2 regions of the Streptomyces sp. NBC_00554 genome follow, and region 1 is predicted to be linked to the other one. Evidence: riboswitches for the same ligand, from Rfam matches in the RefSeq annotation. Region 1 holds a riboswitch; the other holds the start of a gene.

What was found. A riboswitch is a leader RNA that binds a small molecule or an ion and turns the genes downstream of it on or off. The one in region 1 is predicted to bind ZMP and ZTP.
Region 2: linked by a shared signal. The riboswitch ahead of OG266_RS03415 (bifunctional 5,10-methylenetetrahydrofolate dehydrogenase/5,10-methenyltetrahydrofolate cyclohydrolase) and the one ahead of OG266_RS16860 (glycine hydroxymethyltransferase) in region 1 are both predicted to bind ZMP and ZTP.

Annotation. Positions count from the first base shown of each region.
Region 1 covers NZ_CP107799.1:3,906,672-3,920,749, forward strand. Annotated here, with positions in the region: gene OG266_RS16820 (phosphatase PAP2 family protein) at 1-422, opposite strand, end outside; gene OG266_RS16825 (FAD-binding protein) at 565-1,926, shown strand; gene OG266_RS16830 (decaprenylphospho-beta-D-erythro-pentofuranosid-2-ulose 2-reductase) at 1,923-2,678, shown strand; gene OG266_RS16835 (2'-5' RNA ligase family protein) at 2,803-3,387, opposite strand; gene trpS (tryptophan--tRNA ligase) at 3,588-4,601, opposite strand; partial or broken gene OG266_RS16845 (RNA polymerase sigma factor) at 4,679-5,281, shown strand; gene OG266_RS16850 (hypothetical protein) at 5,385-6,272, shown strand; gene OG266_RS16855 (hypothetical protein) at 6,574-7,302, shown strand; gene OG266_RS16860 (glycine hydroxymethyltransferase) at 7,378-8,826, opposite strand; ZMP/ZTP riboswitch at 8,868-8,954, opposite strand; gene rocD (ornithine--oxo-acid transaminase) at 9,069-10,283, shown strand; gene OG266_RS16870 (glutathionylspermidine synthase family protein) at 10,290-11,486, opposite strand; gene OG266_RS16875 (hypothetical protein) at 11,518-11,868, opposite strand; gene OG266_RS16880 (hypothetical protein) at 12,011-12,868, shown strand; gene OG266_RS16885 (PLP-dependent aminotransferase family protein) at 13,034-14,078, opposite strand, start outside.
Region 2 covers NZ_CP107799.1:727,432-741,509, forward strand. Annotated here, with positions in the region: gene OG266_RS03390 (ABC transporter ATP-binding protein) at 1-441, shown strand, start outside; gene OG266_RS03395 (aldehyde dehydrogenase family protein) at 488-1,948, opposite strand; gene OG266_RS03400 (hypothetical protein) at 2,154-2,447, opposite strand; gene OG266_RS03405 (nuclear transport factor 2 family protein) at 2,619-2,984, shown strand; gene OG266_RS03410 (hypothetical protein) at 3,187-4,581, opposite strand; ZMP/ZTP riboswitch at 4,633-4,719, shown strand; gene OG266_RS03415 (bifunctional 5,10-methylenetetrahydrofolate dehydrogenase/5,10-methenyltetrahydrofolate cyclohydrolase) at 4,743-5,591, shown strand; gene OG266_RS03420 (helix-turn-helix transcriptional regulator) at 5,592-6,443, opposite strand; gene OG266_RS03425 (hypothetical protein) at 6,544-6,672, shown strand; gene OG266_RS03430 (PHB depolymerase family esterase) at 6,669-7,679, shown strand; gene OG266_RS03435 (LysR family transcriptional regulator) at 7,696-8,622, opposite strand; gene OG266_RS03440 (type 1 glutamine amidotransferase domain-containing protein) at 8,730-9,425, shown strand; gene OG266_RS03445 (GNAT family N-acetyltransferase) at 9,453-9,914, opposite strand; gene OG266_RS03450 (DJ-1/PfpI family protein) at 10,141-10,830, shown strand; gene OG266_RS03455 (hypothetical protein) at 10,887-11,228, shown strand; gene OG266_RS03460 (hypothetical protein) at 11,259-12,254, opposite strand; gene OG266_RS03465 (glycosyltransferase) at 12,508-13,776, shown strand.

The sequences.
Region 1 (14,078 bases):
GCGCCGTACGCGACCGTCGCGGCCGCCGCCGAGGTGGCGTGCGAGCTGGGGAAGGAGTGCCGTCCGGCCGTGCGCACCAGCGGCACCACATGTGCGGGGCGCGGACGGCGCACAATCCGTTTCACGCCCATGCTGACGGCGTGCGCGGTGGCCGTGAGCGCCGTCGCGCGCAACCACGCTCCGCGCCGCTCCCTGTCGACGGCAGCCCCCGCGATCCCCACGGCCAGCCACAGCGCGCCGTGCTCCCCGCTCCAGGACAGGGCGCGCGCGACGGCCGCTACACGGGAGTCGGCGCCGCACTCGTGGAGCGCCGACAGCAGCCGGTGGTCGATGCCGCCGGGCTCGCCACCAGCGTCATCGCGAGGGCTGCCGTCAACGTCATCGCGCAGGCTGCCGTCAACGTCGTCGTCAAGTTCGTCCATGTGATCTCACTCTTCTAGGGAGCGACCACAGAACTAAGACAATCTATGACGACATCCCATTAATCACCCATTTCGGTGAGGACCCATGAGGGTAGGAGAGGTCGGGACGTAATACCCCCTTACCGACGCTACGGTCACGGTCATGCCCGCCGACACCGTCTCCGTCACGGGTTGGGGCCGCACCGCCCCGACCCGCGCCCGCCTGGTCCGCCCGTGCAGCTACGAGGAGGCGGCGGCCGCCGTCCGCGAGTGCGGGGCACGCGGAGGCATCGCGCGGGGCCTGGGACGGGCGTACGGGGACGCGGCACAGAACGCGGGCGGCGCGGTGCTCGACATGACGGGCCTGGACCGGATCCACACCATCGACGCCGACGGCGGAACCGTGCTCTGCGACGCCGGAGTGAGTCTGCACCGGCTGATGGAAGTGCTGCTGCCGCTGGGTTGGTTCGTGCCGGTCACGCCCGGGACCCGCTATGTGACGGTCGGCGGCGCGATCGGCGCGGACATCCACGGCAAGAACCACCACGGATCGGGCTCGTTCGCCCGCCATGTGCTCTCCTTCGAGCTGCTGACCGCGGACGGCGAGATCCGCACGGTGGACCCCGGCACCCCCCTCTTCGACGCCACTTCGGGCGGCATGGGCCTCACCGGCGTGATCCTCAAGGCGAGCGTCCGGCTCCAGCCCGTGGAGACCTCGCTGATGTCCGTCGACACGGAACGCGCGGCGGATCTCGACGACTTGATGGCCCGCATCACCGCCACGGACCACCGCTACCGGTACTCGGTCGCCTGGATCGACCTCCTCGCGCGCGGAACGTCGATGGGGCGCTCGGTGCTGACCCGCGGCGACCACGCGCCGCTCGATTCCCTGCCCCCACGCGCGCGTAGACACCCATTGGCGTTCCGTCCCTCGCAGTTCCCCGCCGCCCCCGCCTTCGTACCGGAGGGGCTGCTCGGCCGCTCGACGGTCGGCCTCTTCAATGAGCTCTGGTACCGGAAGGCGCCACGCGCGCGTGCCGGTGAACTGCAGAAGATCTCCACCTTCTTCCACCCTCTCGACGGGGTCCCCCACTGGAACCGGATCTACGGGCGCGGTGGCTTCGTGCAGTACCAGTTCGTCGTCGGACACGGCCAGGAGGAGGTACTCCGGCGGATCGTCGGGAGGATCTCGGGGCACCGGTGCCCGTCCTTCCTCGCCGTTCTCAAACGCTTCGGAGAGGGCGATCCGGGCTGGCTGTCCTTCCCGATGCCCGGCTGGACCCTCGCTCTCGACATCCCGGCCGGACTGCCCGGCCTCTCGGCATTCCTCGATGAGCTGGACGAGGAGGTCGCGGGGGCCGGCGGGCGCGTCTACCTCGCGAAGGACTCGCGGCTGCGGCCGGAGCTGCTGGGTGACATGTATCCACGACTGGCCGAGTTCCGTTCGCTGCGGGCCGAGTTGGATCCACGTGGGGTGTTCACGTCGGACCTGTCCCGTCGTCTCAATCTCCAGGAGTTGTCATGAAGGACGCCTTCGGTCTCCCCCAGTCCCTGCTGATCCTCGGCGGCACGTCCGAGATCGCGCTCGCCACCGCGCGCCGTCTGATCGCCCGGCGCACCCGGACCGTGTGGCTCGCGGGACGGCCCTCGCCCGCCCTGGAGCGGGCTGCCGAGCACCTGCGCGGGCTGGGCGCGGACGCCCGTACGGTCGCCTTCGACGCCCTCGACCCCGAGTCCCACGAGCCTCTGCTCGGCAAGGTCTTCGCCGAGGGCGACATCGACATGGTGCTGCTCGCGTTCGGCGTGCTCGGCGACCAGGCGCGGGACGAGCAGGACCCCGTGTCGGCGGTGCGGGTCGCGCAGACCAACTACACGGGCGCGGTCTCGGCCGGCCTGGTGTGCGCGCGGGCACTCCAGGCCCAGGGGCACGGCTCCTTGGTGGTGCTGTCCTCCGTCGCGGGCGAGCGCGCCCGCCGCTCCAACTTCATCTACGGCTCCAGCAAGGCGGGCCTGGACGCCTTCGCGCAGGGCCTGGGCGACGCTCTGCACGGTACCGGCGTGCACGTGATGGTCGTACGCCCCGGGTTCGTCGTCACGAAGATGACAGCCGGTCTGGCGCAGGCGCCGCTGGCCACCACTCCCGAGGCGGTCGCGACGGCCATCGAGACGGGCCTGCGGCGGCGCTCGGAGACGGTGTGGGTGCCGGGCGCACTGCGGATCGCGATGTCGGCGCTGCGGCACGTACCGCGCCCGGTGTTCAGGCGGCTGCCGATCTAGGGTCTGTCCGGCGGATCATGCCGGAGACGCGGGGTCTGGCACGCACATCTGCGGCTTACAGGGCGCCGCTGCTTCCCTCCGGCCTGATCAGCGCTCAGCCGGGGGGGGCGCGCGGCGCGCCCGGTCAGAGCGCGGGCAAGGTGGTGTCGTGCTCCGCCGGCGCGCAGGCCTGCGGAGGCACCACCGCGCCGCCGAAGACGAACTCCCGCAGCTGGCGCCAGACCCCGTCCGCACCCTGTTCGTAGAGCGCGAACCCGCTGCACGGCCACGCGGCCCCGTACTCGGCGAGTTCCTCGTACGCCCGGTCCATCGCCTCGTCGTCGATGCCGTGCGCCACGGTGACGTGCGGGTGGTACGGGAACTGCAGCTCGCGCGCCACGGGCCCGGAGGCGTCCCTGACCTGCTTCTGCAGCCAGGTGCAGGCCTCGGCCCCCTCGACGACCCGTACGAACACGACGGGTGACAGCGGGCGGAAGGTGCCCGTCCCGGAGAGCCGCATCGGGAAGGGGCGCCCGGCGGCGGCGACCTCGACGAGGTGCGCCTCGATCGCGGGCAGCGCCGAGTCGTCGACCTCCGTCGGCGGCAGCAGGGTGACGTGCGTGGGGATGCCGGAAGCCGCGAGGTCACCGAAGCCCGCGCGCTGCTCCTGGAGCAGGCTGCCATGAGGCTCCGGGACCGCGATCGACACACCGATCGTTACGGTCCCCACGTCGTCTCCTGTCGTCGTATCGGTTCTTCTCGGTCCTCGCGGGCAGGGCAGGCCGCTCGGCTGGTACGGCTATCGACTGTACGGCGGTGCCGCCCGTTACCGGCTGTCGTACGGGTGTTGTGCTCGTCTCGTACTGGCTTTCGGACACGCTGTCGTCCTGGCCGCCGGGGCGGCCGCGGTCCGCAAGCCAGTACGGGGTGTCAGTGCTTGGCAGGCAGGAAGCCGACCCTGTCGTACGCCTGGGAGAGCGTCTCCCCGGCGACGGCACGCGCCTTCTCGGCACCCTTGGCCAGGATCGAGTCGAGCGTTTCCGGGTCGTCCAGATACTGCTGGGTGCGCTCCCGGAACGGCGTCACGAAGTCGACCATGACCTCGGCGAGGTCCGTCTTCAGCGCACCGTAGCCCTTGCCGGCGTACTTCTCCTCCAGTTCGGCGATACCGGTTGCTGTGAGGGTCGAGTAGATGGTCAGCAGGTTGCTGATACCCGGCTTCTGCTCGGTGTCGTACCTGATGACGGTGTCCGTGTCGGTGACCGCGCTCTTGATCTTCTTGGCCGTCGTCTTCGGGTCGTCGAGCAGGTTGATGAGGCCCTTCGGAGTGGACGCCGACTTGCTCATCTTGATCGACGGGTCCTGGAGATCGAAGATCTTCGCCGTCTCCTTGAGGATGTACGGCTTCGGAACCGTGAACGTCTGGCCGAAGCGGCCGTTGAAGCGCTCGGCGAGGTCCCGCGTGAGCTCGATGTGCTGCCGCTGGTCCTCACCGACCGGGACCTCGTTGGCCTGGTACAGCAGGATGTCCGCGACCTGGAGGATCGGGTACGTGAAGAGGCCGACGGAAGCACGGTCGGCACCCTGCTTCGCGGACTTGTCCTTGAACTGGGTCATGCGGCTCGCCTCGCCGAAACCGGTGAGGCAGTTCATGACCCAGGCGAGCTGGGCGTGCTCGGGGACGTGGCTCTGGACGAAGAGCGTGCAGCGGTCCGCGTCGAGCCCCGCGGCGAGCAGCTGCGCGGCGGCGAGCCGGGTGTTCGCGCGCAGGTCCGCGGGGTCCTGCGGGAGGGTGATCGCGTGCAGGTCGACGACCATGTAGAAGGCGTCGTGGGACTCCTGCAGAGCCACCCACTGGCGGACCGCGCCGAGGTAGTTGCCGAGGTGGAACGAGCCTGCGGTGGGCTGGATTCCGGAGAGCACGCGGGGACGATCAGAGGCCATGCCCTCATTCTCTCAGGTGTCTCTCATTGCTCGGGAACAGGTGGGAACCGATTGGGGCCGGGCGGTGTAACAAGAGTGTGAGGACGCGGGAGGGGGGCCGCATCGTCGTCGACGAGGCCGTGGTGATCGCACGAGTACGCGCCGGAGACCCGGAGGCGTACGCGGAGCTGGTGCGCGCCCACACGGGCATCGCGATCAGGGCGGCCAAGGCGCTGGGGGCGGGTGCGGACGCGGAGGACGTGGTGCAGCAGGCCTTCATCAAGGCTTACTGCTCGCTGGGGCGCTTTCGGGACGGCGCGGCGTTCAAGCCGTGGCTGCTGTCGATTGTCGCCAATGAGACGAGGAACACAGTGCGGACGGCGGTGCGCCAGCGGACGCTGGCCGGCCGTGAGGCCGCACTGGTGGAAGCGGAGCCGCTGATACCGGAATCGGCGGACCCGGCGGCCGCGGCCCTGGAGATAGAGCGCCGCGCGGCACTGCTGGCCGCCCTGGACCAGTTGAGCGAGGACCACCGGCTCGTCGTCACCTACCGCTACCTGCTGGAGATGGACGAACCGGAGACGGCCCAGGCCCTGGGCTGGCCACGCGGCACGGTGAAGTCACGGCTCAACCGCGCCCTGCGAAAGCTGGGCCGACTGCTGCCGGATTTCGAGCCTCGAGGTGCCGGCGGAGCCCGGGAAGGCGAGGGCCCCCGGAAAGGTGTGGAATCCCGGGGGCGTGTGGAGTCGCGGGAAGGTGAGAGGTCTCGGGATCGTCAGGAGTCCCGGGAAGGAGGTGATGAGCATGAGTGAGCCGTACGAGCCCGGGGGCGCGGGGTCCTCCGGTGACCGGGATCGGCGTGGGCGTGAGGGTGTCTCGCGGCTGCCCGATGAGCTGCGGGCGCTCGGGCGCTCGCTGGACGAGCCGGGGGTGGCCGGGAGCGAGTCGATGGTCGAGCGGGTGCTGGAGCAGATACTCGCCGAGCGGGTGCCGGTCCCGGTCCCGGTCGCCGAGCCTCCGGGGCGCGGCGAGCGGCTCCGTGGGGTGCGCCGCTGGGCGCGGGTGCGCTGGCGCGCGCTGACCGCGGGGCTGTGCGGTCTGCTCACGGTCCTCGTGCTCACGCCTCCGGTGCGCGCCGCGGTCACGGACTGGTTCGGCTTCGGCGGGGTCGAGGTGCGGTACGACCCTTCGGCGGTGCCCTCCCCCGGAGCCGAGGTGCCCGGCTGCGACGGCACCTCGCTGACACTCGCCGAGGCCGGGCGGCGTGCGGGCTTCGCACCACTCGTGCCCCCTGCCCTGGGGACGCCGGGGGCGGTGATGGTGACGCGTGAGCCGAAGGGGCGATTCCTGGTGACCCTGTGCTGGCGCGAGCAGGGGCACACGGTCCGGCTTGACGAGTTCGCGGCCCAACTCGACCCGATGTTCACCAAGATGGTGCGGGAGCAGCCGGAGTATGTGCCCCTGGGCGCGAGCACGGACTACGCGAATCAGGCGCTGTGGTTCCCCCGGCCCCATCTCCTGGAGCTCTGGCTGGTGGACGAGCACGGCGACCGGTTCACCCGCTCCCAGCGGACCGCCGGACCGACTCTGCTCTGGATGCACGGGGGTGACACGACCCTTCGTCTGGAGGGCGTCACGTCCAGGTCGCGGGCGGTGGAGATCGCCAAGTCCGTCAACCGGTCCGGGAATTAGGACCTGTCCGGCCGATCACGGTGGAGGGAAGCCGCGGTGCCTTGATGGTGCCGGTGAGCGGGGTGTGGTGCGTGCAGCTGCAAGGCGGAGGAGGGAGTCGACGCGGAGCGTCGGTGACCGACGACAACGCCGCAGATGTGCGTGCCACACCCCGCGTCTCCGCCGGGATCGGCCGGACAGGTCCTAGTCGAGGAACTGGTCCGGGCGGAATGGGAACCCCGGCGGGTCGAGCGGTGTACCAGAAGTGACACGCGGCGTGCGGGCGGCCGCACATTGCTCGACTGGCTGGTTGGGGGTTCGGATGCGCAGGATTCGTGAACTGGTCGCGGCGCCGGGAGCGTTGGCGATGGCCGTTGCCGTGGTGCTGCTGAGTGCGCCGGCTGCGACGGCAGGCGGCCCGACGAGTGTGCTGGTGGTCTCGCCGGAGAGCGAGGAGAGCGCGGCGCTGTACTACTCGGACAAGGAGTACGGGGAGTTGCAGAGCCTGCTCGGCGAGCCGGGCAGAGGCACACCCGAGGAGCCGCCTGGGCTGGGTGTGGGCAGCGGCCGTCAGATCAATGTCACGTGGCTGGTCCATGACGTGTCGCCTTGGCGGGTCGACCGCGTGTATCCGGACACGGCAGGGGGCGGAGACGTCTGGATACACACGGCGACCAACGTGCCGAAGTCCATGAACGGCTTCTGGCACAAGGCCGGGCAACCGGACGAGGTGCGCACTCTGTTCAAGAAACTCGGAGTGCTCGGCAAGCCGGCGGGCGAGGGATCCGGGGCCGCCGACTATCCGGCGCCGTGGCAGATGACGGAGGACGCCTCAGCCTCGCCCGCTCCCGCCCAGCAGTCCCGCACTACGGCCGCCGCGACGACGGGCGACGGTACCGACTGGTGGTGGGCGATACCGGGAGCGGCGGCCGGAGCGGTGCTGGCGTTGGTGCTGCGGCCGATTCTCCCGGGGATGGCACGTCGGCTGTCACCGGCCCGTCGGCGCGAGGAGCGGGAGCCGGGGCCGCGACAGGAGCTGATCGACTTGTGAGGCTCGCGAGACCTGTGAGTGTTGTGAGACCTGCGAGGCTCGCGGACCCTCTGATGACCAGCCCCGGGCGCGAGGTCAGCCGAGGTCGATCTCCGGGTAGAGCGGGAAGCCGGTGAGCAGGTCGGTGGCCCGGTGGGAGATCTCGTCGGAGATCTTCGGGTCCAGGATGTGCTGGGCCTTGGACGGCTTGCCCTTGGCGGTGGTGCCGGCCTCGGCTGCGGTCAGGACGCGGTCGATCAGGCCCGCGATCTCATCCATCTCGGTCGTGCCCAGACCACGGGTGGTGAGCGCGGGCGTGCCGATGCGGATACCGGAGGTGTACCAGGCGCCGTTGGGGTCGGCGGGGATGGCGTTGCGGTTGGTGACGATGCCCGAGTCGAGGAGGGCGGTCTCGGCCTGACGGCCGGTGAGGCCGTAGGAGGAGGCGACGTCGATCAGGTTCAGGTGGTTGTCGGTGCCGCCGGTGACCAGGGTGGCGCCACGACGCATCAGGCCCTCGGCGAGGGCGCGGGCGTTGTCGACGACGGCCTGGGCGTAGTCGCGGAACTCGGGGCGGCGGGCCTCGGCGAGTGCGACGGCCTTGGCGGCCATGACATGCGGAAGGGGGCCACCGAGGACCATCGGGCAGCCGCGGTCGACCTGCTCGGCGAGGGTCTCGTCGCACAGCACCATGCCGCCGCGCGGGCCGCGCAGTGACTTGTGTGTGGTGGTGGTGACGATCTGGGCGTGCGGGACCGGGTCGAAGTCGCCGGTGAGGACCTTGCCTGCGACGAGGCCGGCGAAGTGGGCCATGTCGACCATCAGCGTGGCGCCGACCTCGTCCGCGATCTCCCGCATGATGCGGAAGTTCACCAGGCGGGGGTAGGCGGAGTAGCCGGCGACGATGATCAGGGGCTTGAACTCACGGGCGGAGGTGCGCAGGGCCTCGTAGTCGATGAGGCCGGTGGCGTGGTCGGTGCCGTAGGAGCGCTGGTCGAACATCTTGCCGGAGATGTTCGGACGGAAGCCGTGGGTGAGGTGGCCACCGGCGTCCAGGGACATGCCGAGCATGCGCTGGTTGCCCAGGTCGCGGCGGAGCTGGGCCCAGTCGGCGTCGGTGAGGTCGTTGACGTTGCGGACGCCGGCCCGCTCCAGGGCGGGGGCCTCGACGCGCTGGGCGAGGACGGCCCAGAAGGCGACGAGGTTGGCGTCGATGCCGGAGTGCGGCTGGGCGTAGGCGTGCTCGGCGCCGAAGAGTTCGCGCGCGTGCTCGGCGGCGAGGGCCTCGACGGTGTCGACGTTGCGACAGCCGGCGTAGAAGCGGCGGCCCACGGTGCCCTCGGCGTACTTGTCGCTGAACCAGTTGCCCATGGCCAGGAGGGTGGCCGGGGAGGCGTAGTTCTCGGAGGCGATCAGTTTGAGCATGTCGCGCTGGTCGGCGATTTCCTGGCCGATGGCGTCGGCGACGCGGGGCTCCACAGCACGGATCACGTCAAGGGCGCTGCGGAAGGCGGTGGACTCGGTGGAAAGGGGCTGCTCTGGCATGTCGGCCTCCGGACGGCGTGGCGTTTTGCGTTCACGATTCACGGTTCGGCCCAGGCGCACGGCACTCATAATCCGAGCCGCTCCCCGATGGTCGGTCCCATCCCAGCGCGCCAGTCACGGCTCGCCGGTCAGCCTACCGGGCGCGCCGGATCACAGGGGGCCCTGGTCCACCATGCGAGCGACGATAGGAATAGGCCACCAGTCGGCCCCCATTCCCCTGTGCTGTAGGAAACGGAGACCCCGTGAGTACTACGGAGACCACGCGGGCGTACATCGCCGCGGCCGACGCGCACAGTGCGCACAACTACCACCCCCTGCCGGTCGTCGTGGCGACGGCGGACGGGGCGTGGATGACGGATGTCGAGGGGCGCCGCTTCCTCGACCTGCTCGCCGGATACTCGGCGCTGAATTTCGGACATGGCAACCGGCGGCTGCTCGACGCGGCGAGAGCACAGCTGGAGCGGGTGACGCTGACTTCGCGGGCGTTCCATCACGACCGGTTCGCCGAGTTCTGCGCGCAGCTGGCGGAGCTGTGCGGCATGGAGATGGTGCTGCCGATGAACACGGGCGCGGAGGCGGTGGAGACGGCCGTGAAGACGGCCCGGAAGTGGGGGTACCGGGTCAAGGGGGTTCCGGACGGGGCGGCGAGGATCGTCGTGGCGAGCGACAACTTCCACGGCCGTACGACGACGATCATCAGCTTCTCCACGGACGCGGAGGCCCGGGCGGACTTCGGCCCGTACACGCCGGGCTTCGACATCGTGCCGTACGGGGATCTGGCGGCGCTGCGGGAGGCGGTCACCGAGGAGACGGTCGCGGTGCTCCTTGAGCCGATCCAGGGGGAGGCGGGGGTGCTGGTGCCGCCGGAGGGATACCTCCAGGGGGTGCGGGAGGTGACGCGTGAGCGGAACGTGCTGTTCATCGCGGACGAGATCCAGTCGGGCCTCGGGCGGACAGGCCGGACCTTCGCCTGTGAGCACGAGGGGGTCGTGCCCGATGTGTATGTGCTGGGCAAGGCGCTCGGGGGCGGGGTCGTCCCGGTGTCCGCGGTGGTGTCCTCGGCCGAGGTGCTCGGGGTGTTCCGGCCCGGTGAGCACGGGTCGACGTTCGGGGGGAATCCGCTGGCCTGTGCGGTGGCGCTTGAGGTGATCGCGATGCTGCGGTCGGGCGAGTACCAGCGGCGGGCCGCCGAGCTGGGCGATCATCTGCACCGCGAGCTGGGGCTGTTGACGGGCACGGGCCATGTGACACAGGTGCGCGGGCGCGGGCTGTGGGCGGGCGTCGACATCGCCCCGGCGTACGGCACGGGCCGGGAGATCTCCGAGAAGCTGATGGACCGGGGTGTTCTGGTCAAGGACACCCACGGGGCCACCATTCGGATCGCCCCACCCCTGGTCATCAGCAAGGAGGACCTGGACTGGGGGCTCGCCCAGCTCCGCGCGGTACTGGGGGCCTAAATCCGGCTAAAGGATCACGTGGGGCAGGAAGCGGGCGTATTCGTCCGTGATCAGGCCGGAGGACTCGCGGATGCCGAGGCCGGCCGACTCGTCCTCGACGACCCAGGCGCCCAGGACGACACGGTTGCCGTCGAAGGAAGGGAGAGGGGCCAACTCCTGGTAGCAGCAGGGCTCTTCACGGGCGACGGGTGAGGCAACGGGCGAGGCGCCGGGCTGGTGGACCGTCACGCCCGCGCCCTCGCGGCCGAGGAGGGGCTTGGCGACGTAGCCCGTCGTCGTCGCCAGTTCGCGGGGGCCGTCGAGGTAGGAGGGGAGGAGGTTGGGGTGTCCCGGGTAGAGCTCCCAGAGGATGGCGAGGAGTGCCTTGTTGGAGAGGAGCATCTTCCAGGCGGGCTCGATCCACAGCGTGGTACCCGTGCCGCCGCCGTTGTCGAGGGTGTCCAGGACGTGGTCGGCGAAGCGGTCGGTGGTGAGCCATTCCCAGGGGTAGAGCTTGAAGCAGCTGCGGATGAAACGGAGTTGGTTGTCGACGAAGCGGCCGGAGAGGGGGTCCCAGCCGATCTCCTCCACCGAGATCCAGTCCGTGTCGAGTCCGGCCTGCTCGGCGGTCTCCTTGAGATAGGCGACCGTCATGAGGTCCTCGCCGAGTTCGTCGGCGGCGGAGTGGGCGAAGTGGAGGGGGCTGCCCGGCGGGAGGAGGGCGGCGTGCTTCTTCCAGGCGGCGACGAGGCGTTCGTGGAGGGAGTTCCACTGGTCGGCGCCCGGGAACCGGTCCTCCATCCAGAACCACTGGGGGCTGGCCGCCTCGACGAGCGACGTCGGGGTGTCGGCGTTGTACTCCAGGAGCTTGGCGGGGCCCGTGCCGTCGTAGCGGAGGTCGAAGCGGCCGTAGACGGAGGGGAGTTCGGCTCGGCGGTGCCAGGCTTCGGCGACCGCTCCCGCGACGCGCGGGTCGGTGATGCCGAGGTCGGCGAAGCGGTCCCGCTCGACGATGTGCTCGGCCGCGACCAGGCACATGCGGTGCAGTTCCTCAACGACCTCCTCCAGCGCCTCGACCTCGGGGAGCGAGAAGACGTAGTACGCGCTCTCGTCCCAGTAGGGGCGCAGGGAGTCGTCGGGGTAGCGGGTGAGCGGGTAGATCAGGCCTTGTTCCTCGACGGTCTGCTGCCAGCCGTCGCGGGGCTCGATGGTTCGGCGTTCCATGGCGTACGTCTTCGATCGGGATCCGTGTCGCTCAGCCGCCGGAGCTGCCCTTGCCGCTGCCGCTGTCACTTCCGAGGCCGCCCCGGTCGACGCCGCTGCCGCCGCTGCTCGAACCGCTCCCCGAGCCCGACTTGGTGAAGGAGCCGCCCTTGACCCAGCCGCTCTTCTTCTTGCCGCCGTAGTAGTAGCTGCCGTTGACGGAGGTGGTGGTCTTGCAGTTCTTGTCGGCTACGACCTCGTAGCCCTTGGTGGCGGTGTAGCTGTCGCGGTCGACGCAGCGCTTGTCGGGGTCCGTGGAGCAGGCGGTCAGTGCCACCGCGAGGAGTCCCATACCGCCGAGCACGACCGTGCCCGAGCGCAGTTGCCGTCGTGAATCCGCCATGTCCGTGCCCCCGTTGTCCTGCTCAGATGTCCTGCTCAGCTCTTCAGCGACCAGATTAAAGATCGACTTCGGTGGCCGTCCATTGACCCCCTTGGGTAAACCCTCCCCCGCGGACACTTACAGTCGCTTCGTGCTCTTTGGAATGATCTGCGCCCTCGGTGCGGCGGTCTGCTTCGGTACGGCGACGGTGCTGCAGGCGATGGCCGCGCGGGAGGCGGCGTCCGCCGGTGGCGAGACGGGCGGCGGGACGGGCGGCGGCGGGGCCGGTGCGGATGCCGCGCTGCTGCTGCGGGCGGTGCGGCAGTGGCGGTATCTCGTGGGGCTCGCGCTCGACGGGGTCGGGTTTCTGCTCCAGATCGTGGCGCTGCGGTCGCTGCCCATCTACGCGGTGGGGGCGGCGCTCGCCGCGAGCCTGGCGGTGACGGCGGTGGTCGCGGCGCGGCTGCTGCACGTGCGGCTGAGCCGGGTCGAGTGGGGTGCGGTGGGGGTGGTGTGTGCGGGGCTCGCCATGTTGGGGCTGGCGTCGGGGGCCGAGGGGGACCGGGCGGGATCCATCGCGCTGAAGTACGCGATGTTGGGGACCGCGGTGGGCGTGCTGCTGCTGGGGGCGGCGGGTGGGCGCTTGCCCGAGCGGGGGCGGGCGCTCGTCCTGGGGCTCGGGGCCGGGTTCGGGTTCGGGGTGGTTGAGGTGGCGGTGCGGCTTGTCGACGACCTTGCGGTCGGGTCCCTGCTTCGCAATCCGGCGACGTACGCGCTTTTCGTCGGTGGGGGTGCGGCGTTTCTTCTTCTCACGTCCGCCTTGCAGCGGGGGTCGGTGACCGTGGCCACTGCCGGGATGGTCGTTGGGGAGACCATCGGGCCCGCGGTGGTGGGGGTGGTGTGGCTGGGGGATCGTACGCGGGAGGGGTTGGAGTGGCTGGCCGTTCTTGGGTTCGCAGTAGCGGTGGTTGGGGCGTTGGCGCTGGCGCGGTTCGGGGAGGCGCCGGAGGGGGGTGCGTAGTGTTTTTTCGCCCCCTCCGCCCCTACCCGTCCCTTGCTTCCTGGGGGCTCCGCCCCCAGACCCCCGTATCGCGCTGACGCGCTCGTCCTCAAACGCCGGACGGGCTGAGACGGGGCGGAGCCCCGGAAGGATGGGACGGGTAGGGGCGGAGGGGGCGAGAACTCCCTACCCCAGTGCCCCGCACAACGCCTCCAACGCCCCCGACCACGCATGGTCCGGTGGCGTGCCGTAACCCACCACCAGTGCGTCGAGCGGTTCGGTGACCGCGGCCGCGTGGCGGTAGCGGGACAGGCCGTGGACGGCCAGGCCCTGCCACGCCGCCGCGCGTAGGACCGACTGCTCCGTGCCGGGCGGGAGTTGGAGGACGGCGTGCAGGCCTGCCGCGATGCCGGTGGCCCGGACTGCGGGGGCGCGGGTGGCGAGGGAGGAGACAAGTGCGTCGCGGCGACGGCGGTAGCGGAGGCGGGCGGCGCGGACGTGGCGGTCGTAAGCGCCGGAGGTGATGAACTCCGCGAGGGTCAGTTGGTCCAGGACGCCGGAGGACCAACCGCCGCCGTCCTTCAGCGCCGTGACCTCGCCCGCGAGCGACGGCGGCAGGACCAGCCAGCCCAGGCGGAGGCCTGGGGCGAGGGACTTGCTGGCGGTACCGAGGTAGACCACGTGGTCGGGGTCGAGGCCTTGCAGGGCGCCGACCGGCTGGCGGTCGTAGCGGAACTCGCCGTCGTAGTCGTCCTCCAGGATCAGGCCTCCGGTGCGGCGGGCCCAGTCCACCACGGCGGCCCGGCGGTCGGGGTGGAGGGGCACTCCCATGGGGAACTGGTGCGCGGGGGTCAGCAGCATGGCCCGTACGCCCGTCAAGTCGTCCGTGCGGGTGCCGAGTTCGTCGAAGGGCAGGGGGACGGTGCGCAGGCCCGAGCGGTGCAGCAGGTTCCAGTGCACGTCGAGGCCGTACGACTCCACGGCGAGCGAACGCAGACCGCGCCGCCGCAGCACCGCGCCGAGCAGCGTCAGGGCGTCCGAGAAACCGGAGCAGACAACGATGCGGTCCGCATCGGCCCGTACGCCTCGGGCACGGGAGAGGTAGCCCGCGAGGGCGGTGCGCAGTTCGGGGCGGCCGCGCGCGTCGCCGTAGCCGAGGGCGTCGTGCGGCGCGCGGGTCAGGGCACGGCGGGCTGCCTTGAGCCACTCGGTGCGCGGGAAGGAGGCGAGG
Region 2 (14,078 bases), 3.2 Mb from region 1:
CTCGGCAACCCGGACGCCGACGACACCGAGGTCACACGCGTCCTGAAGACGACCCGCCTCGACGGCCTCGTCTCCCGGTTGCCGCGCGGTCTGGACACACTGGTCGGCCACCGCGGCACCAAGCTGTCGGGCGGTGAGCGGCAGCGGGTCGCCATCGCCCGCGCTCTGCTGCGCCGGCCCCGTCTGCTGCTCCTCGACGAGGCGACGTCGCAGCTCGATGCGGTGAACGAGGCCGCGCTGCGCGACACGGTCGCCGATGTCTCCCGTACGACGACGGTCCTCGTGGTCGCGCACCGGCTGTCCACCGTCACGATGGCCGACCGGATCGTCGTCATGGACGCGGGCCGCGTCCGCGCGGTGGGCACCCACCGCGAACTCGTGGCCGGCGACCCGCTCTACGCGGAGCTGGCGGCGACGCAGTTCCTCGCCACCGCCGGCTGAGCGGCCTGCCCCCGGACGGACCTCCCGGGGGCTTCCGCACGCCGGGTCAGAAGGGGTAGTGCGCCTGCTGCGTGGCGATGGTCACCCAGCGGGTGTTGGAGAACGCCTCCAGGCCCCAGCGACCGCCGAAGCGCCCGTAGCCGGAGGCCTTCACGCCACCGAAGGGCGCGTGCGGCTCGTCGGCGACGGACTGGTCGTTGATGTGCACGATGCCAGTGCGGATACGGCGGGCGACCGCCAGCCCGTGCGTGGCGTTCTCGGTGATGACACCGCAGGTCAGGCCGTTGTCGGTGTCGTTGGCCACGTCGACGGCGGTGGTGTCGTCGGCGAAGGTCTCGATCACGCAGACCGGGCCGAACGCCTCCGCGTAGTAGATGTCCGCGTCCTTCGGGACATCGGTGAGGACGGTCGCCGGGTGCACCGCGCCCTCCGGCTCCCCGCCACCGGTGAGCACCGTGGCGCCCTTGGCCACCGCGTCCTTGATGAGCGCGGCGACACGCTGCGCGGCGGAGGCGCTGACCAGCGGGCCGACCACCGTGTGCGGGTGGGCCGGGTCGCCGGCCTGGAGCTGGGCGACCTTCGCGGCGAACTTCTCCGTGAACTCCTCGGCGAGCGACTCGTGTACGAGGATGCGGTCGCCGGACATGCAGATCTGGCCGGAGTTCATGAACACGCTAAAGGTGACGGCGTCGACGGCGTAGTCCACGTCGGCGTCGTCGAGCACGACGACCGCGTTCTTGCCGCCCAACTCCAGTACGGCGGGCTTGAGATGCGCGGCGGCGTGCGTGCCGATGATCCGGCCGACTCCGGTGGAGCCGGTGAAGTTGACGGCGCGGACACGCGGGTCGGCGATGAGCACCTCGGCGATCTCGGCGGCATCCTCACGGGCGTTGGTGACCACGTTCAGCACACCGTCCGGCAGTCCGGCCTCGCGCAGCACGTCGGCGACGAGCAGCGCGCACGCGATCGGCGCGTCCTCGCTGGGCTTCACGACGACGGTGTTGCCCGCCGCGAGCGGCGCCGCGACGGCCCGTACGCCGAGGATGACGGGAGCGTTCCAGGGGGCGAAGGCGGCGACGACACCCAGCGGTTCGCGGATGGCGAGGCCCAGCGCGCCCGCCTCCTGGGCGCTGAGTACCTCACCGCGCGGCGCGGTGATCGCGGCGGCGGCCTCACGCAGGATGTTCGCGGCAAGCCCCACGTTGAAGTACGCCCACGGACGGGTGCCGCCCGCCTCATGCGCCATCAGCTCGGCCACCTCCTCACCCTTGGCGTCGAGGAGGTCGGCGGCCTTGAGGAAGATCGCGCGGCGGGCGAAGGGGGCGAGCGCGGCCCAGTCGGCGAAGGCCGCGTCGGCGGCGCCCACGGCGAGGGCCACGTCCTCGGGACCTGCCGCGGCGACGGTCGCGTACACCTCGCCGGTGTAGGGATTGATGTCCTCGGCGGTGCGGCCGGAGGCGGCGGGCACGTCCTTGCCGCCGATGAACAGTTCACGGGTGATGGCCATGGCGGGTTCCTTCGGTACGTAACGACGTCGGTACGCGGTGGTTCACGACAACAATAGGGAGTTCACGCCGCAAGTTGTTCGCCACGTGAAATTCCATTCACTAACCTACTAGGATGCTCCGACCGGACCACACGAAAGTCAAGGGCATACGCGTCTGCCCCCGGCACCGAAGTACCGGGGGCAGACGAACCTGTCGGACGCCGTACTACGGCTGAATGGCGGGGAGCACGCTGGTGACTGGCGCGACCAGGTCGGTCAGCTGGTGCATCTCGTTGAGGCCCTCGTTCAGGCCGTTGAGGCCTGCCAGCTGCTGCGAGACCTTCGGGAGTTGCGCCTGGTGCTCCGCGGGAATGTCGCTCACAGCGAGCCGGTCGAGCTCGGCGATCGGGTTCAGCGGCTTCGGCGCCTCGGAGACCGCGGCGCTCGCCATCGGCGCGGCAAGGCCCGTGACACCGACGGCGAGACCAACGGCGGCGACAATACGTCGTGTTGAGATCATGCTTTCAGCAACGGCTCCGGGGCCCGGGCGGACACGGCCCGCCCCCGCCGCTCACCCGAGAGGCTCACAGGTCCCGCTGCGCTTGCCGTGCGCCCCGCGTCGGAGGAGTCTCGAGGGAGAGGCCCTTCGCGGCCCGCTCCTCGGTGGGCCGCGGCCTTCAAGGAGGTCATCATGGGCAGCGCGCTAGGCCCCGCCTTCGACACCGAAGCGCTACGCCGGGGCATTGAAGGACACAGCGCGGCAGATCTGCTGTCGCTCTACGCCGACGACGCGGAAGTCCGCGTGGTCGACCACAACACCCAGCCCAGTCACCCGATGGTCAAACACGGTCGCGGCGAGATCGCCGACATGCTCAACGACGTCTACAGCCGGGACATGACGCACAAGCTGGAGCAGTGCGTCGTCGACGGCAACCACGTCGCTTTCACCGAGTCCTGCCAGTACCCGGACGGCGTGAAGGTACTGGCCAGCTCGATGATGTCGCTGCGCGACGGCAAGATCGTCGAACACACGCTGCTGCAGGCATGGGACGAGTAGGAAGGCACTGGCCGAAGGTCCGGATCAGTTCGCACCTGACCTGGACCTTCTCGGCGAGCGCGGGCATGGGCCGGTCACGGACGCACCGGAATCGCCTGCCCCGGCCACTGTCCGCGGCGGGGGTACGGGTGTCCGCCTCCGTGCTGCGCTCAGCGCTGCGGGGAACACGTGCGCCCTCTCGCCGAACCCGCCGGATCCGGCCTCACTGAACCCCAGGGACCGACTCGTCCAGCAGTCGGTGCATGACCTCCACCGGAAGCGCGGGATTGCCGGCGGCGGGCTGGGCCGTGTCTTGCTGGGTGAGCAGTTCCTCGATACGGGCGAGCGGAAGACGGGGGTCACCGGCGGCCGTGTATCTGACGCCGGTGGACGCGTCGTGGCTGAGGCGCTCGATCAACTCCGGTGAGGCGTCCGGGTCGTACACGGCCAGCATGCGTACGGACGGATTCTTGTCCTCGGCGTACCGGACGAGACCCTTCCTGGGGAACTGCGGCCGGGCCAGCATGTCGGCACGGGTGTAACCGGCCCACTCCAAGACCATGGCCAGGAGCGCATCCGGCGGAGCGGCGGGCTGGTACTCGCAGGTCAGGAGCCGGACCGCGAAGTCCTCGTCGTGCGCCAGAGGCTCGACGAGGTCGGCCGGCAGGTGTCGGTTGGCGGCGGCGGACCGGCGCAGCAGGACATGGCTGGAGGTCGCGCACCGACGCAGGACGTCGATGTCATCGGCGCCGAGGTTCCAGACCCAGCGGACCGGGCCGGTCCGGTCCTTCGGGTCGACTCGGTAGTCGACGGCGGCTCGCTCGTCCTCGGTGAGGTCGGGTCTGACCGATATCGCCAGACGGACGTGGTGTTCGGGGTCCGAGGCGAGGCGCGCGACCAGGTCCGGCGGCAGTGACGGGTTCGAGGCGACGGCGTGCCGCTCCTCCGAGTCCTCACTCGCCACGAGCCGCTCGGCCGTGGCGCGGGTCAGCCGGCCTTTCATGAGCACGTCTTCGCGCGGCCATTTGTCGAGAGTGTCCAGCAGTTCGTCGGTCAGGGCTGCGTCGTCGACGCAGGCACGCAGCGCGGCGGCGCGGCGGACTTCGGTGTCGGGATCCGCGAGGAGCGTTTCGCGGGTGGCCGGGGTCAGTCCGTCCCACACCCCGCAGACCGCGGCGCGTACGGCGGCGTCCGCGTGGTCGGCGTACCCGGCCAGGATCCGCGGCGGGATGCTCCGGGAACGCACCGCCCAGTAGCGCACGTCCTTGTCCGGATCGGACAGGAGTCGCTCGTAGGCGGCGTCGGGCAGTGGCGCGACGTCCGTCCGGAACGGTTCCGGTCCGGAGGCAAGCGCCATCCGGACTTTCGGCTCGGGGTCGTCGACCAGCCGGGCGCGGTCGGCCGGGTCCGCGTTCCAGCTCTCGGCGATGCTGCCGCGTACCCGGAAGTCGGAGTGGTTGATCATCGCGTCGACGAGCTCGGCGGGCGGATCGGGCCGGAGGCACAGCCAGAACCAGGCCGACGAGGCCTCCGGGCTCAAGAGGCGCAGCAGCACACCGTTCGGCGCGGCAGGATTCCGCGCCAGTCCCTTGAGGATGTCGTGCCGTACGTCCGTCACTGGTGCCCTCTCCCCCTGCCGCCCGGCCGATCATCGTACGAGCTAGGCTGGTCGGTGGGCCGTGACTGGCGCTGAGGTGGAGTACCACCGGGGAGCGGTCTGACGAACGGGTCTTTGCCGCGCGCCTGGGCGATTGTGTCGATAACGCTCAGGAGCAGCTCATGTCCCAGGCCCAGCTCATGGACGGCGCCGGTCTCGCGCGCCGCATCGTCGAGGAGACCGCGAAGCGTGCGGCCGGCCTCAAGGACCGCACCGGTGCGTCGCCGTGCCTGGCGACGGTGCTGGTCGGCGAGGACCCCGCCTCGGTCACCTACGTCCGGATGAAGCAGAACCGCAGCCGCAAGGCCGGTATCGAGTCGCGGCACGTCACCCTGCCCGCCGAAACCACCACGGCCGAACTGGTCGGCGCGCTCGACGAGCTGTCCGCCGACCCCACCGTGCACGGCATCCTGCTCCAGCACCCTGTCGGTCCGCACATCGACGAGCGGGCCGCGTTCGAGGCCATCGCGCCGGAGAAGGACGTCGACGGGGTGACGCTGAGCTCGTACTCGGCGATGAGTTTCGGGCTCCCCGGCTTCGTGTCCTGCACACCGGGGGGCATCATGCGGCTCCTCGACGAGTACGACGTCGACCCGGCCGGCAAGCGTGCCGTCGTCGTGGGCCGCAGCGCGATCCTCGGCAAGCCGGTCGGCATGCTGCTGCTCGGCCGCGACGCGACGGTGACGTACTGCCACTCCCGTACGACGGATCTGTCCTCGGTTGTACGGGAGGCGGACATCGTGGTGGCCGCCGTGGGGCGGCCCCGGCTGATCCGCGGCGAGGACATCAAGCCAGGAGCCGTCGTCATCGACGCGGGCTACAACGCCGGGAACGTCGGCGACGTCGACTTCGACACCGCCGCCGCCCGGGCCGGTCTGATCACACCCGTGCCGGGTGGCGTCGGCCCGATGACGATCGCGGTCCTGCTGGAGCAGACGGTGACCGGAGCCGAACGGCAACTCGGCGTCTGATCAGGTGGCGATGTCCATGCGCTGGGTGCCGATGACTTTGAGCAGTTGCAGCGTCCGGTAGGCGCGGGAGTCGGGTTCAGCGGTGAAGATGATCAGCTGGTGGTCCTGGCCCGGCACGGTCAGGACGTCGAAGTCCAGGTCGATCGGCCCGACTTGGGGGTGCTGGATCTCCTGGTGGTTGTGGTGTTCGATGCGCAGCTCGTGGGAGTTCCACAGCCGGGCGAAGTCCTCGCTGCCGGCGAGCAGTTCGTCGACGAGGCCGCGGAGTTCGGCGTTGTCCGGGTAGCGGGCGGTGGCGACGCGCAGATAGCTGACGGCGGCGGTCACGAACCGGTGGGGCCGGGTCATGCCGTAGCCGCGGTGCTCGGGGTCGGGGTGCAGGAAGTAGCGGCGGATGACGTTGCGGTCCGAGCCGGTCAGGGCGGAGAAGTCCTCGAAGAGGGCTGCCGCCAGGGGGTTCCAGGCCAGCACCCGGCAGGTGTTGTCGAGCACGAGGGCTCCGGCGTCGGTGAGGCGATCCAGCAGCTTCAGCGTGCCGGGGTCCACGACCTGCGAGGGCCCCTGGGCAGGCTCGGGTGCCGCCTCTCCGGCGAGGCGGAAGAGGTGGGTGCGCTCCTGGTCGGACAGGCGCAGCGCGCGGGCGATGCCGGTCAGGACGGCGTGCGAGGGATGGCGTCCTCGGGCCTGTTCCAGGCGGCTGTAGTGGTCCACGGAAATGTGCGCGAGCTGGGCGACCTCCTCGCGGCGCAGCCCCGGAGTGCGACGCCTGGGCCCGTGCGGCAGACCGACGTCCTCCGGGCGTACGCGTTCCCGCTTGCCGCGCAGGAACTCCGCGAGAGCGTGCTTGTCCATGGTCACCACGGTACGGCGGGGCACGTCGGCCAGCCACGGACTCCTGGTCCCTGGATACCCCCGAGCCACCACCGCAAGGTGAAGGCACAGGCAGAACGACGTGGAACGAAGTGAGGGCAAGGCGATGCGGGTATTCATGACGGGCGCGGCCGACCATGCAGGCGGCGTGGTGGCAGAGCAGACGGTGACCGTCCGTTCCTGCGCGATGGACCAGGGGGCACGCCGGTGAGCGCGTCGGTGACGGCACTGGCCGTGATCGGCGTGGTGGCGCTGGTGTGCGCCGCCGCGTACGGGTACTTCCTGCACAGCCCCAAGCCCGCTGAGCCGCAGCTGAGCGCCCCGGTGACGGTGGCCACGATCACCGTGGACGACCGGTCGCGTGCGTACCGGGCCTTCGTTCCCGCCGATCTGCCGCCCGGCGCGCCGCTGCTGTTCGTACTGCACGGCTCGCAGCAGGACGGGAAGACCATTCGTACGGCCACCGGATACGGCTTCGACAAGCTGGCCGAGCGGCACGGGTTCGCGGTGGTGTATCCGGACGGCTACAAGCGCGGCTGGAACGACGGCCGCACCGCCGCGGTCACCCCCGCCCGCAAGGAGGACGTCGACGACGAAGGGCTGATCGGCGCGCTCGTCGAGCGGTTCCGGGAGCGTCACGGCATCGACCCCGCCCGGGTGTTCGTCACCGGCTTCTCCAACGGCGGGCAGATGGCCTTCCGTCTCGCCGCCCGGACGCCGGAGAGGATCGCCGCCATCGCGGTGATCGGGGCGGGCCTGCCCACTCCGGACCAGTGGACCGTCACGGAGCCGAAGCGTCCGCTGCCGGTGCTGCTCGTCGCCGGTACGCGCGACCCGATCATGCCGTACGAGGGCGGCGAGGCAAGCATCTTCGGCTTCCAGAAGCGCGGCACGGTCCTGTCCGCCGAGGCCACCGCCCGTGCCTTCGCCGAGGTCAACGGCATCACCGAGCCTCCGACCAGCTGGCCGCCCGCAACGTTGCCTCTGGACGGGTCCGGCGCGGACGGTCCGTTGGTCACCGAGACCCGCTACTCCCAGCCCGGCAAGGCTCCCGTCGTGGCGTTCGCGGTCTCCGGCGGCGGCCACACGATCCCCAATCCCGACTACCGCTTCCCCCGGCTCATGGGCAGGACCGATCACACGCTCAATGCCCCGGCCGCCATCTGGGACTTCTTCAGCGAGGTCATGCGGGCGGACGCTCATCGGCGCCCGCGGTAAGCGCCTCGGCTCCGGCCTACCAGGACCGGGCGGCGTCGAGGAGTGCGTCCCGGACCCGCACGGCGTCGTGGCCGAGCACGGATCCGGTGCGCTGGGCGAGGAAGCCCGTGTTGATGGGCGGGTCCTCGGGCTCGACGAGAGCGACGAGGGCGCCGGTCCGCAGCTCGTCGGCGCACAGGTAGCTGGGAAGTACGGTGAATCCCGCTCCCGCGGCGACGGCGGACAGGACGCCGCGCAGGTCGGCCATCACCAAGGCGGGCCGCAGGGTCAGCCGGGTGCGGAAGACGTGGCGCCAGTAGCGGCGTGCGATCGGCATGTCCTCGGCGTACGTGACCAGGGGGACGGCGTGCAGAGGGTGGGGGTCGTCGCTGGTGAGCGGGCCGATGCGGGCGGCCCAGGACGGCGCGCTCACCAGGACGAACTCCTCGTCCATCAGTGGTGTCGCCAGAACCGAGCGCCCGCGCGGACGCACGGCGGACAGGACCAGGTCGAAGCGCCCGGCGCGCAGACCGTCGAGCAGGTCGTCGGCCAGCCCGGGGGTGACGCGTAGTTGCAGCCCCTGCGCCACCAGCGGCGCGAGGGCCGGCAGCGCACGGACGGACAGCAGTTCGGCGGGCCCTCCCAGGTGTACCGGCTCGGTGACGCCCGACGTGTCGCGGTCGGCCACCGTGGCGAGCTGGTCCATGGGGGCCGCGATCCGGGCGGCCAGGTCGTCGGCCACGGCGGTGGGGGCGACTCCACGGGGCAGCCGCTCGAAGAGCTGGCGGTCGAGCTGCCGCTCCAGGGAGCGGATCTGGCTGGTGACGGTGGGCTGGGCGAGCTTCAGACGGCGGGCCGCCTCGGTGAGGGAACCGGCCCGGTACACGGCGAGGAACGTGCGCAACTGGGTCAGATCCAACGCCTTGTCGCCGGTCCGCATTCCATCGGTATTCCTATCGGGCATAGGGAGGAGCCTATTGGTTTTACGATGGCACGGCGATCTACCGTCGGGACCGTCAACCGGCGTGCGCGGTCTGCCGCCGCCGGATCAGCACCGAAGGAGTACGCACTGTGGGCAAGATCCTCTTCGTCATGACGAAGGCCGACCATCTCACGCTGAACGACGGCACCCTGCATCCCACGGGTTTCTGGGCCGAGGAGTTCGCGGCCCCCTATCGCGCCATCACCGAGGCCGGGCACGAGGTGGTCGTCGCCACCCCGGGCGGCGCAGCGACCACGGTCGATCCGGCGAGCCTCGCACCGGAGTTCAACGGCGGAGCGGAGGGCGCCGAGGCCGTCGCCGCGTTGCTGGACCAGGCAGCCGTACTGCGCCGGCCGATCGCTCTGGCCGATGTCGACCCCGCCGACTACCTGGCGGTCTTCTACCCCGGCGGTCACGGCCCGATGGAGGACCTGTCGACGGACGCCGACTCCGCCCGGCTGATCACCGCCACCCTGGACGCCGGCCGGCCCCTGGCGCTGGTCTGTCACGGCGTGGCCGCCCTGCTCGCGACCGAGCAGCCGGACGGCACCTCGCCGCTCGGCGGCTACCGCGTCACCGGGTTCACCAACGCCGAGGAAGCCCAGTCCGGACTCGGCGACAAGGTCAAGTGGCGGTTGCAGGACCGCCTCGTCGCGCTCGGCGTGGAGTACACCGAGGGCGAGCCGTGGGCCTCGTACGTGGTCTCCGACCGGAACCTGATCACGGGCCAGAACCCGGGCTCCTCCGCCGAGTTGGCAACCGCCCTCCTCAAGACACTCGCCTGAGCCGGCCACCGGTCGAACAGGGCTGGTTCAGCGCTGGATGGTGATGGCCATCTGCGGCAGCACCCTCCCGGCGATGGAACCCGAGGGGACGTCTCCTATGCGCACCGCGCCCATCCCACGGTAGAAGGGCTCGGCGTTCGGGTCCGCGTCGATCGTGAGCCGGGTGAACCCCAGGTCTCGTCCGGCAGCGATGGTGTGCCCGAACAGCAGTCGGCCGATCCCCCGGCCGATGGACTGCGGCTCGACGAACATCATCCCCAGAACGCCTATGGGTGGCTTCCCCTCAAGAGTCGTGAAGCCCAGGATGCGGCCGTCTTCGTCGGCCACCGTGGCTCGCCGGTGTGCGACTTCACTTGCGCCGACGGTGAGTTCGTCCCGGCACGCGTCCAGGAAGTCCGCGTCATAGCCCCAATGCGCCTTGGATCGCAGTGCCAAGTCGCTGAGGATCTCGGCTTCCGCCGCCCGCGCAGGCCTGATCAGCACGCTCATCCACGCCCCCGGTCAGATGTAGGTCTCTCGATCTTCGCACCCTGCAGGCGGGCGGGAGAAGTATGCGATGGCCTGCGGTTCTCCCGGCTATGACCGCCCTCCGAGCAATGGCGATATCCCGTTGGAAGCTGTCATCAATGCCACTGGGAGACGGTTCGGTGGCCGGTTTAGCGTCGAGATGTCCGGCGCAGAGCCCGGCTTCCGTACAGCGTCCGAAGGAATTCGCATGCACGCCCAGATCGTCTTGTTCGACGGCTTCGATCCGCTCGATGTCATCGCCCCCTATGAGGTGTTGTACGCGGGCGGTACCGCGTCCGGCGGCGCGGTGAGCGTGGAACTGGTTTCCGCCGAGGGGGCGCGCGAGGTGGTCAGCGGTACCGGTGGCCTCGCGTTGCGGGCCACCGGCGCCCTCGACCCCGGGCGGGCGGGCCTGATCCTGGTTCCTGGCGCCTCGGGCCGGGTCGGAGAGCCCGGTGAGGTCCCTGACCAGGACGCGGGGGCCGGGGAGTGGCGGCAGGACGAGTTCATCCCCGTGCTGCTCGGCCGCACGCTGGCCACCGAACTGCCCGCGCTGATGAAGGAGGCGATGGGGAATCCGGAGGTGACGACCGCCGCGGTGTGCGGGGGTTCGCTCGTCCTGGCGATGGCCGGCCTGCTGGAGGACCGCCACGCCACCACCCATCACCTGGGCCTGGACATGCTCGACGCCACCGGCGTGCACGTGGTCCGCGCCCGCGTCGTCGACGACGGCGACCTCGTCACGGGCGCCGGTGTCACCTCCGGACTCGACCTGGCCCTGTATCTGCTGGAGCGCGAGGTGGGCCCCCGGATCGCCCACGCGGTCGAGGAGTTGTTCGCCCACGAGCGCCGCGGCACGGTCTGGCGCCACCAGGGCCCTGCGCCCGTCGGCCTCTGACCAGCCACAGGCTCACGCGTACGTCCATCCCGCACCGCACCGTGAGGAAGAACAGCATGTCCGTCGAAGGCACCTGGGACCTGTCCGTCTCCACCCCCATCGGCAAGATCAAGGCCGTGGTCGAACTCCGTCGGCAGGACGGCGTCCTGACCGGGACGGCCCACGGGGCGGGAGAGGAAGTCCCGCTCGGCGACGTCGCCCTCGACGGCGACCGCCTCACCTGGACTCAGGCCATCACCAAGCCCCTGCGCCTGAACCTGGCCTTCGCCGTGACGGTCGAGGGCGACACCCTCACCGGTACCTCCAAGGCCGGACGTCTGCCGGCCTCCAAGGTCACCGGCAGCCGTCGCCCCGTCCGGGCAGAGGCCGCGGTCCAGGAGCCCAAGAAGCTCCCATGACCAGGATCGACTCCGCCCTCGCCGGCTTCCCTACGCCGAAGCCGCCCCCGCGCTGACGAGGCCGGGCTGGAGAAGCATCCGGGAGGAGTGGTCCACGAGCTGCCGCAGCACCGGCACATAGGCTTCGTCGCCGCCCAGTTCGTCCAGAATGGCGTGCGCCTCATGGCGGAATGTGTCGATGTCCTCTTCGTAGCGCCGCAGAACGTCCGGTGCCAGGAGTACTTCGGTGAGTTCCGCTCTGGCGTGATGAGAATTCCTGGCGTCGGCGTGCAGGCCAAGGACACGCTCCCGGTAATGGGGAGCCGCCTCCTCAACGGCACACGCGAAAAGGTAGGTCACCGTGCCGTTCAGCAGGTCTTCGTTGCGGCCGGACAGGATGTCTTCCTGGTCGTTGAACATCTGCCACAGGACACCGAAGACATTGCCGAACTCACGCCAGAGCTCCACCCTTCCTTTCTCAACACCCGCCAGTTCCGCAGCCATTGCCGTGATCGCGCTGAAGGGTGCGCCGGACTTCCCTCTGTACGCCGTGACCACCGAGTCCCGCGCCACGGCACCCACGTCCCCGCCCAGGTCGCTCAGTTGCCCCTCGGTCGCGACGATCCAGCAGTTCACGACCTCCGCCGTGAGAGCTCCGCGCACCGACTCCGGAATCCGTGGCGAGTTGACGACGAGAACAGGAAGCGGATTTCCGCTGATGACCGTGGCGAGCAGCGCCTCGCTCTCACTGAGGTCACCGGCGACAAACGCTCCCTGCCCGTCGGCCAGGTCGTCCAGATAGCACGCCGAAGTCCACCACAGCTCATGCACGACGGCCAGCGGAACAGCCGGTCGGAGCGTGCCGGTCTCAATGCCATGGACGATCATCGGCAGTACTGACAGCGGGTACTTGAACTTGCGATGACGTAGGAGTTCGGCGACCGCCTCTTTGACCGCTTTCGCCGATCTGCCGAGCCGTTCGAGAGTCTCTTCCCGCTCCGCCTCGATATCCGCGGACACTTCACGGTACAGATCCTCGTACGACATGGAACGCACGCCAGAACTCCCACCATTGAGATCGAATCAAGGACCGATTCGATCATTCCGGTTGGAGGCGAGCTAGAGCGACTTTGCGCCATGGCCAGGTCGCTGCGACGCCAGCCCCCTGGACGCACCAAGCCTTGGCCGAAAGCGAAGACCACCGCGTGGACACGATCGCGCAGGCCGAGCTCATCGAGGACCCACCTGCGGGACCCCGGCCGTGAATCGCGCCATACTGACCGTCGTCCGAGTAGCGATCATGACCGCGGGTTCGCGGGGCGACGTGGCGCCGTACACCGGTCTCGGGCACGGTCTTGCGCGTGCCGGGCACGAGGTCACCCTGGTGACGCATGGGTGTTTCGCGCGGCTGGTGGCCGGTTCGGGGGTCGCGTTTCACGCGCTGCCGGTGGATCCGCGGGCCGAGTTGGAGTCGGTACGCGGGCAGGGGCTGCACCGCAGCACCAGCGGGGCCGGGAAGCTCATCCGGGTGGTCGAGATGGCCAGGTCCCTGGTCGGGCAGATGACCGACGACCTGATCGAGGCCGCGCACGCCAGCGACGTACTCCTGCTGTCCAGTTCCCTGGGACCACTCGGGCATGCCGTCGCCGAAGGGCTGTCCCTGCCAAGCATGGGGGTGTATCTCCAACCCCTCGCTCCCACAAGGGAGTTCGCACCTCCGGTGACCGGGGTCCGCTCCTGGGGGCCCGCGGTGAACCGGGCGGCCGGGTACGGCGTGAACATGGCCGTGGAGCGAGTGTTCGCCCAGACCGTGCGCACCCTACGGGCCCGGCTCGGTCTGCCGCGCAGCGGTCCCGGCGCCGCGCGTCGCGCCCGCGAGCGGGAGGGCTGGCCCGTGTACCACGGGTTCAGTCCTCTTGTGGTGCGACGCCCGCGCGACTGGCGTGCCGGGCTGGATGTCGCCGGGTACTGGTGGCCGTACGACGGCTACGACTGCGACGGCGGTGACGGCGGTGACGGCAACAAGAGGGGCCAACTCCCGCTGCCACTGCGGGACTTCCTGGACTCAGGGCCTCCCCCGGTCTTCGTGGGTCTGGGCAGCGCCACCGTGCCCGATCCCGAGTGGCTCAGCGCCGAAGTCGTACGCGCCCTGCGGGCAGCCGGGCTGCGCGGGGTGATCCAGCGGGGCTGGGGTGGGCTGCGAGGCGCCGGCGACGACATGTTCACGGTCGATGAGGTACCGCACTCCGTGCTCTTTCCGCAGATGGCCGCGGTGGTCCATCACGGGGGCGCGGGTACGACGGCGGCCGGGCTGCGGGCCGGGGTGCCGGCCGTGCCCTTACCGATCCAGTTCGACGAGGGGTTCTGGGCGGCCCGCCTCGTCTCCCTCGGCGTAGCACCCCGGGCCGTGCCGCTGCGCGGCCTCACCTCCTACCGTCTCGAGGCGGCTCTCGTACGGGCCACGACGGAACCGTCGTATCGGCGGCGTGCCCAGAGTCTGGCTGCCGGCATCGGTACTGAGGACGGGGTGAGCCCTGTCCTCGATGGAGTGAACCGGCTCGCTGGGTAGTGGCCCTGACGCCACGCTCCTCGAAAGTCAGGCTCTGGGACAGCCCAGGGGCCGCAGGCTCGGCTCCGCACCGGTGGTCGAAGCACGTGAACAGGCTTACCGGCAGTGCGAGATGTCTTCGTCACCGCGGCGGCACCGCGTGACGGTGATGCCACAGTGACGCTTCGGTGACGTCGGGGCGGCAGGGTGTGCGGCGCTCGCGGCAGGAGCACGGAGAGGGGTGGCACGTGACCCGGCATGCGCAACGGGCGGTGGTCCACCGTTCCGCCCCACCCCGAGCCGGCGTTGCGATGTCTGCCGAG